2 regions of the Paenibacillus sp. Pae15 genome follow, and region 1 is predicted to be linked to the other one. Evidence: predicted binding sites of a transcription regulator. Region 1 holds the regulator's gene; the other holds the start of a gene.
What was found. The regulator LexA, encoded in region 1, represses DNA repair genes until DNA is damaged. The targets are predictions, from matches to a motif close to CGAACATATGTTCG.
Positions count from the first base shown of each region.

Region 2: the regulator LexA is predicted to act here: its motif matches at 1,803-1,816, upstream of NR121_RS23240 (SPL family radical SAM protein).

Region 1 covers NZ_JALJRM010000036.1:1,636-6,157, forward strand. The annotation lists gene NR121_RS22190 (HAD family hydrolase) at 1-232, opposite strand, end outside; gene NR121_RS22195 (hypothetical protein) at 257-766, opposite strand; gene NR121_RS22200 (aldo/keto reductase) at 791-1,780, opposite strand; gene NR121_RS22205 (DUF896 domain-containing protein) at 1,797-1,991, opposite strand; gene yneA (cell division suppressor protein YneA) at 2,082-2,447, opposite strand; gene lexA (transcriptional repressor LexA) at 2,591-3,211, shown strand; gene NR121_RS22220 (SDR family oxidoreductase) at 3,468-4,367, opposite strand.
Region 2 covers NZ_JALJRM010000040.1:28,698-33,219, reverse strand. The annotation lists gene NR121_RS23250 (sensor domain-containing diguanylate cyclase) at 17-1,300, opposite strand; gene NR121_RS23245 (alpha/beta-type small acid-soluble spore protein) at 1,487-1,765, opposite strand; gene NR121_RS23240 (SPL family radical SAM protein) at 1,877-2,827, shown strand; gene NR121_RS23235 (hypothetical protein) at 2,880-3,365, opposite strand; gene NR121_RS23230 (stalk domain-containing protein) at 3,538-4,522, opposite strand, start outside.

The DNA.
Region 1 (4,522 bases):
GCGCCCAGAGTCCTTCAAACGGGTTAATTCCGATCATTTTTGTGAACGGGAACGTCTCGTACGATTCATATAAAGCGCGGGCTTCACGTCGTACGGCTTCCTCCAACTGATCCGGATCCACTTGATAATGTTTAGCCGCTTCAGCACAGGTTGCTTGAAAAGCTTCTTTCACACTGCGGTCGTCCCACAGCAGCGTATCATCCAAATCAAAAAGTACTGCTTTGATCGCCATAAAAAGTGTTCCTCTTTCCAGATGTTAATCTTGTATTAACGTTACGTTGTATTTTTCAGCATACTCCTGAAGCTTGATTCTGGCGGAATCGATCGGAAACATATGATAGATCTTGGTGAAAACCCACCGTTTTCCTTTTGCCTTAAAGTTAATGACTATCGCGTCTTTGCTTATGGTAATATCCTTGATTTGGTCCGCGTCATAAAAACGGTCCCCACCAAATCGGCGGGAAGATAAGGTTTTTTTATCGATTTTCAAAAAAGGGCGCCGAATCCAATAAATCAGTAACGCCAGAAATATATAGCTTGCTCCTGTAATCCAATACAGCTGTTCTTGCCCGGGTTGATTCCGAAACACGATAAAGCAAAAAACACCGGTAGCCACGAGCAGCATCGGCAAAAACCAGCTCCGGCCTTTGAATATGACCGAACCGTCGGCATTTACTCCCGATATCTCACCTTTTCCGCTCTTCCTCCGCTGCATATTAGAAATTTTCGTATTTTTACGAACCATACGTTCCCACTTACGTGACATGATGAGTGCCCCTTATATCGTCATTTACACCTTGCGCGAAAATTTATCAATAAATCGGGTTGGATATTCGTATTCCAGAGCGCTTACATCATCCAGACGCTGCCACAAGGAGTCGTCCAGCTTCCAATCCACCGCTCCCATGTTTTCCTCGAATTGTTCCAATGTCCGCGCGCCAAAAATAGGAGAAGTGATGCCCGGTTTATGAATCAACCAGTTCAATGCCACCTGAGCCGGGGTCTTGTCCGTCTCATGGGCAACCGAAATCAATTCATCCAGAATGCGGAAGTTTTTCTCCGTATTGCGAATTTCCCAACGGCTTTCTCCCGTTTTAGACGCCAAACGCCCTTCCGTCGGTTCCTGTCCACGAACATATCTTCCTGTCAAGAAGCCGCCGCCAAGAGGAGCCCAAGGGATCACACCAACGTTTTCCTCCAAACAAAGAGGCAAAACCTCACGATCCATTGTACGGCATACTAAACTGTACTGCGGTTGAATGGAGATAAAACGGGCATAACGATTAAAGTCACTGATGCTTAATGATTTCATCAGCTGATAGGCCAAAAAGTTGGAGCAGCCGATATACCGTACTTTGCCTGAAGTAACCAGATCATCCAAAGTTCTCAATGTTTCTTCTATGGGCGTAATTTGATCCCATACATGCATTTGATATAAATCGATATAATCAGTGCCTAATCGACGAAGACTGGCTTCCACACCGTCGAGAATATGTTTTCGGGATAAACCGACGTGATTGACATTATTACCTGTAGGAAAGCGTACCTTGGTCGCCAAGATCACATCGGAACGACGCTCCCGAATCGCTTTTCCCACGATCTCTTCGGAAACACCGGAGACATACACATCCGCCGTATCAATAAAGTTTCCTCCGCGATCCAAAAAACGATGAACCATTTCAATCGAGTCTTGTTCGTTTGTCGTATTTCCGAATGTCATTGTTCCTAAACAAAGCTCGGAAACGGCAATTCCGCTTTTGCCCAAAACACGATAATTCATCCCTTAACCCCCCTTCTTACTTCTTCTCTTCCTGATCAACAAACTTGATGTTATCCAGTTGACCACGCAAGGAGGTTTTAAAAGAATCGATATACTTCCTTCTTAATCCATTGCGTTCATCCAGTTCGGCATCGGTTAGCCCTTCCGATTTCGCTTTGCGGGCCAATTCGTTAATTCGCCGCACCAATGCATCATGATTCGATTCACTCATGCCGATCCTCCCGGTAATGTCATTTCAAATTATACTTTGACATTACCGAATCTGATTGTCAAGAGAAGCAATACGGCACATGCGCAGCGATTAGGGAAGCAACAATTTTTGTCCTACTTGCAAATGGGAATTCTTAAGATGGTTGATCCCTTTGATCTGATGTATATATTCCCTTATATCCTGTCCTTGGTCCGCATATTGAGAGGCAATGCTCCAAAGCGTGTCCCCCGATTCAACCTCCACGTAAGAATATATCTGAGGCTGCGAGGATGCCGCATGAACATCTTGGTCAAAAAAGAAGCTGAACATCGTAGAGATAAAGAACACTGCACAAAAAAGCAAGGCACCCAAAACGGCAGCGTGAACATATGTTCCCTTATTATTATCATTATGCTTGGTTAGCATTACCTGGCGGGAATGATAGTTATGTATAAGCCGAGAATTTTGAATCATCATGATCGACCTCCAAACATTTGTTCTGTTTTTAATCTATCAGGAACATTTGTTTGTGTCAACCATTTATTCGAACTTATGTTTGTACGAACTCCGGTTCTATGTTATACTTCTAAGTAATGATTACCAAAAATGGAGTGATGATCTTGAGCAAAATTTCCAATCGGCAGCAGGCGATTCTAGACTTTATCAAGAATGAGGTCAGAGAAAAAGGCTATCCCCCTTCAGTAAGAGAGATCGGAGAGGCTGTGGGACTGGCATCCAGTTCCACAGTTCACGGGCACTTGGAACGTTTGGAAAAGAAAGGAATGATTCGCAGAGACCCGACGAAGCCGAGAGCTATTGAAATATTGGACGGAAGCTCGGCGGACGGCGCATTCTCCGTATCGGTTGCCAGAGTGCCTTTGATCGGGCGCGTTACCGCCGGCGTACCTATTACCGCGACGGAGAACATCGAGGATTACTTCCCGCTGCCCAGCCATTATGTAAAAAATGATAACGTCTTTATGCTAAGCGTAATCGGAGAAAGTATGATCGAGGCCGGTATTCATAACGGGGATTATGTTATCGTACGCCAGCAGCAAACCGCCAATAACGGAGATATTGTCGTTGCCATGACCGAAGACGATGAAGCGACAGTGAAAACCTTTTATAAGGAAAAGGATCATATTCGACTGCAGCCTGAGAACCCGACGATGGAGCCGCTGAGACTCAAGAACGTCACGATCTTGGGCAAAGTCATTGGTGTATTCAGAAATATTCAATAATTTTTTCCCTTTCACCGCCGATTCCGCCGGTTGAAAGGGATTTTTTATATCAACGCATTTATGGCGAGTCTTTGGAAAGCGAGGAAGGATTTTACCGCTGAAATCCACTTTTTATGAGCCCAGTGCACCGCAGGAAATCTTGTTGAGCGTTTGCAAGCATATGATCTGCGTAAAATAAGCCTGTTCCGGCGTTATGCGGATAAGCGGCTTGTTTAGGCTTGTTTATATATGATGCTCAATTAGAAAAACCAAAAATCTACGTCGTCACCATAGCTCCACCGTTGACATGAACAACCTCACCGGTCACATAGCTGGAATCATCTGATGCCAGAAACACGTAAGCCGGAGCCAGCTCGAACGGCTGCCCTGCACGCTTCATCGGAGTATCCAGGCCGAAGCGCGATACTTCATACGCCGAATAGCTGGAGACGATCAGCGGAGTCCAGATTGGCCCCGGAGCGACGGCATTGACCCGAATTCCCCGTTTCACCAAGGATAGAGCCAGCGAACGCGTGAACGAGACGACGGCTCCTTTTGTGGAAGAATAATCGATCAGCTCGGGTGCACCTCTATATGCGGTGATCGAGGCCGTATTCACAATCGCGCTTCCCGGCTTCAGATAGGGAAGCGCGGCTTTCGTCATATAGAACATCGGGTAAATGTTCGTGCTGTACGTATTGTGCAGCTGTTCGGCGGAAATGTCGGACACGCTTTCCTGCGGAAACTGAACGGCCTGATTCAAAATCAAGATATCGATTTTTCCAAAGGTGCGGAGCGTTTGATATACCGCTTCCCGGCACACCGTTTCCATCCTCAGGTCGCCGGGTATGAGCAAGCATGCTCTGCCGAGCTGCTCGATGCGCTGTTTTGTTTCGTATGCGTCCCGATGCTCATATAAATACGGGATGGCTATATCGGCTCCTTCCTTGGCAAAGGCGACGGCGACCGCCCGACCGATGCCGCTGTCACCGCCGGTAACGATTGCAACCTTGCCGCGCAGCTTGCCGCTGCCGACGTAGTGCGGGTTTTCAAAAATCGGACGGGGCGTCATTTTGTACTCCAGTCCGGGCTGCACCGGCTGATGTTGAGGCGGGAATGCAACCGGCTCCTCGGTACATTTCGTTTCTTTTCCATAATAGGGATAAACGGGTATCATATTGACCTCCTGAACTTCTTATTCAGATGGCCTATTGTATTCCAGCAGGATCGTAACTGTGCAGCCTGGCTGGAACTTGCGTCCACTCCGCTAAGGGAAAAAGCGATGGCCGCGCCTATGGAGCCTCATTCTACTTACAGAGGTCAGCCAAAAAA
Region 2 (4,522 bases), on a different contig from region 1:
GGGGTCCTTAGATTTTTTATCTTGCCGAAACACAATTGCGTCCGTTTTTTTTGGAAGCGTACAACGCTTGATCCGCACGCACCAGCAGCGCTTCCGTCGTATCGCCTTTTCTTAAAGAAGAGATGCCAAAGCTCGCCGTGATCCGGTAGGAATCCAGCGCTTGCCGTTCCACTTCGCTTCGCAGCATCTCTGCCACGATCATCGTTTCATTCATGTCGAGCCCCGGGACAATAACCGCAAATTCTTCCCCTCCGTATCTGGCGAACACCATATGATCCGGCAACATTCTTTGCACGATACCGGTAACGTGCCTCAACAGCCTGTCGCCTTCCGCATGACCATAGGTATCATTAAACCATTTGAACCGGTCGATATCCATCAGGATCAGGCTGAACGCCTCTCCCTCCGATGTTGCCCGTTCGAATGCCAAATCAAGAGATTCATCAAAGTAACGCCGGTTCCCGATGCCGGTTAAACCGTCCAGATACACCTGCCGCCGGCTCTGTTCAAAATGCTCCTTCAGCATCAGCCGCATATGTTCGATATGATCGAAAAGCTTGCCAAGCTCATCATTTTTTTTCAGAGACGGCACAGGCACATCAAACTTTTGCCGGGCATATCCTTCGACAGCGGAGCTTAACTCTTTGATCGGCCGGATAATCCGCCGCAGCTTCTGAACCACATCGGTTACGACCAGGCCTATCACCAGCGCACAGACGGCAATGGACGTATACAACATTTTTGTAATCCCGGATGTGTAAGCTTTGGATATTTCCGATTGCTTGGCGTGAAGCATACGGGAAATTTCCATGGACCGGTTGCGAAAATCATCGGCGATCGTTTTTCCTTCGAGCAGCTCCCCGGTCGTCAATGTTTTGCCATTTTTCAAGGCTTCCAGTGATCCGTATTTGTCCTGCCAATGCAAGCCCGCTTCTACTAATTTCCGGATAGGTTCGAGAAATTCAGGATAAGCGGTGACAGCGTTTTGCAATTCCCTCACCGATTGTATGTAGTCCGATGATGAACTCTCAAAAGACTGCAAAAACGCTGCGTCTCCGGTCAAATGATAACTTTGCCGGGCGGTTACCTGATCGATAAACGCTTTTTGCAAAATAAGCACATGTCTCGAAATTTTCTCCAACTGCATGATTTCTTCATTCAATCGGTTCAGGCAACCATTGATCCATATGATCATAAACAGAAAAAATAGTCCCAGAATAAAAATCATGCGAGTCAGACTTTCAATTATATCGGAACCAAAATGATGCTTCGGAAGGAGTCTGCGCCATACTTTGTACATGGAAAACTCCTCCCTTGTCCAAGACTGTAGTATATATAGTCCTATCATAAGATTTCATTATTTCTTTTTCAACAAATATTGTAAAAAAAAGAAAAAATAAAGATAGGCCGTCAACCGGAAGGCCCATCATTTCATTGCTTGCGCCTTCTGACGTTCTGCTCGTCAGAAGACGCTCTGAAGGCCCGGTTACCGTTTCGTCAACTGCTCCTGGGCCATGCGGATCATTTCCCGTACCATACGTCCGCCGATCTGGCCTCCGATTTTGCCTGCCTCCTCGGTGGATAGGTTTCCGTTATTCGCGGTCTGCAAGGGAACGCCTAACGAACGGGCCACCTCGTATTTCACCAGATCGGGGCGGTCCCGGCTCACCGAATATCCTGCACGCTGCATCACTTCCGCCTTAAGCATATCCAATCCATGTCTAGCCCCCAGTACAAGAGGCCTTCTCCCTCTTCTTCTCGCCATCTTGTTATGGCTCCTTTCTTTCGTCAGTAAGTTTGACAGAACAAATGTTCCGTTTTATAATTCGTTTATAGAACATATATTCCTATTTCAGGTGAAAGGATGGATGTTAAAGTGGCTTTGCCAACAACCTTTGAACCGCTTCATGCCAAGCAGGTGCTGAATCCGGTTAAAGCCCCATCCATGCCGTTTGACTGGTCTATTAATCCTTACCGTGGCTGCCAGCACGGCTGCAGCTTCTGTTATGCCCGCTCCACTCATTCGTTTCTGGGCATGGATGCGGATGATACGTTTCAGCATCATATTTTATATAAAAACAATGCCCGCGAGGCTCTCGAAGCTCAGGTTGTACGCATGCTCCGCTCAAAAAACGGACGGGGAAAGCTGGGCAAAGTGGCCATCGGCACGGCAACGGATCCTTACCAACCGCTCGAAAGCCGTATGCTGCTCACCCGCCAATGTCTGGAAGTGCTTGCGGCTTACCGGATTCCAGTCAGCATTACGACCCGTTCCCCGTTGATTTTGCGCGATCTGGATATCCTCAAGAAGCTTACCGGCAGCTCCGTCAACATCAGTCTGAACACATTGGATAAGGAAGTGTGGCGTCATTTTGAACCCATGACTCCCTCGCCGCAGCGAAGGCTGGAAGCTTTAGAGCGCTTAACCGGGGAAGGTGTGGAAGCCGGCATTTTTATGGCGCCAATCCTTCCCTTCTTGACGGATGGCCCGGGTTCAATGGAACAAGTCGTTAAGCATTCGTCCGAGGCGGGTGCTCATTTTATTATGGGATCGGTGCTCCGGCTGAACACGAATGCCGTGAAGTCATGGTTTTTCGGTACGCTGCGCGAGCATTATCCCCAAATGCTGGAACCCTTTGCGAAGCTGTACAGCCGCTCTCCATACGCTCCAAAGCAGTACAGAACTGAAATCATGGACCGGCTTCATGCGCTGCTGCAAAAATATCGCGTGCCCGCTTACCGGCCGTTCCTTCAAGAAAACGGCGGACCGGCGGACCTTGATCCAACATCGTCCGAGCCTGTCCAATTATCTTTTACATTCGACTAGATGAGTTAACCGGAACGCTGCTTCGCCTTGATTGCGTGACGCCATGGATGGGCTAACTGTTTCTCATCGCCCGCTTAAACCAGCGGTACGCAAAAACCAAAATCGCTCCCCAAAACAGCAGCCCGAGAATCGAGAATATGCCGTACGGCGTACCGAACCCGTACCCCCAGCCAAAGAAGCCGAACGGATTCAAAATACTGCCCAGGATAGCGCCGGCAGCCAATCCGCCGAACCATCCGCCCAAGCCGGTTCCTGGTCTGGGGGCCGCTGCGCCTCCTCCGGGGGGAACGGCGGTTCTGGGGTTGTTTCTTGCATAATCGCCGGGCGTCCTTGGAGCGGTTCCCGTGCCGGGCGCAATTCCCCCGGTTCTTCCGCCCGTATAAGAGCCTCTGCCCGATCTATACCTGTTGGCCTCATACCTGCCGGTATCATCCGTACTCTGCCATTGTTCTTCATAGGGTACAACGCTCTTGGCTTGAACAGGATGGATTGCAAAGAACAGCAGTAAGATCGATGCCAAAAGATAAAGCTTTTTCATAATACCTCCCTCAGAGTATACAGACATCTTAAGGTAAGTATTCATCCGTACGGCAGATGCTATACAAGTTCAGCTTTGCGAGGATTTGACAGCCCGCCCAAGCACGCTCAACCACTATATCGGAGAACCGGGACAGGCCTGGGCGATGATCCAAAAGGTTTTTCCCACTCGCTTAATAGTTGGACCTGATTACTTGATAATCCACAATTTTGCGGGTGGCTGAATCCAGTGTGTACATGACCTCGACATCATCGCCGGCTATCGTCATGCGAAGCCGATTTTCGGCTGAATCCTGTTCCCGCTTCACTCTCAAGTCATCTTCGATCATGGCAATGGATACATAGCCGATCGGAATGGGTTCATAGCCTCCGTCTACCGGTCTGTTCTGGTTGGCAAACATCCGTTCAGCCATTGCGGGATCATACACTTCCTGAAGCCTGCTTGTGACCAGCTGCTTATCGCATTCGTTCAACCATACACCTTCAGGATAAATCCCGGCCGTTTGCAGAGTCCACTTTTCGATATGCGCAAACTTCTCCCACAGTTCTTTATCCGGCCGTTTAAGATCCTCTGCGCTTACGCTAACATCCGGACGGATCAGCCGGAAGCCTTCGAGTAATTGTCCGGAGCTTTCTCGCATCGCTGCAGCATCGGCTGCTTCCTCTGCAGGCAAATCCGCCCCTCCACTCTCTATTGCATACCCATAAACCCAACCGTTATGCTCCCGCAAACGGACAACCGTCCCTGTCCCCGGCCATTCCTTCTCCGTATACTGCTTGATGGTAAACAGAAGTGCCTTCCGATCAGGCTGGGATGGCGAAATATAAAAAAACGAGACTTCATCCGGACCTTCCTTTATTTCAAGCGGCTTGCCGAGCCAAACGTCCGGAAGCTGCACGTCAAACCCATGGGCTTCGCTTACATAACGCCGCAGTTTGGTAGAATGCGTGGTCAGGCTGTAATAAACGCTGTCCGATACGGATGCCAATCTCGTCGACGAACCGCTTTCCGTCTCCAATCGCCCTTCCTTCCATATTCCTTCTGCAATGACCTCCCCGAACAGGGACGCCAGCTTGCCTTCCCCCTCTGCCCGGCCTCCCGAGAAGGTGCCGGTAAACATGACTCCGTTCGGATAAATAACGGTTTTCCGCTGTGAT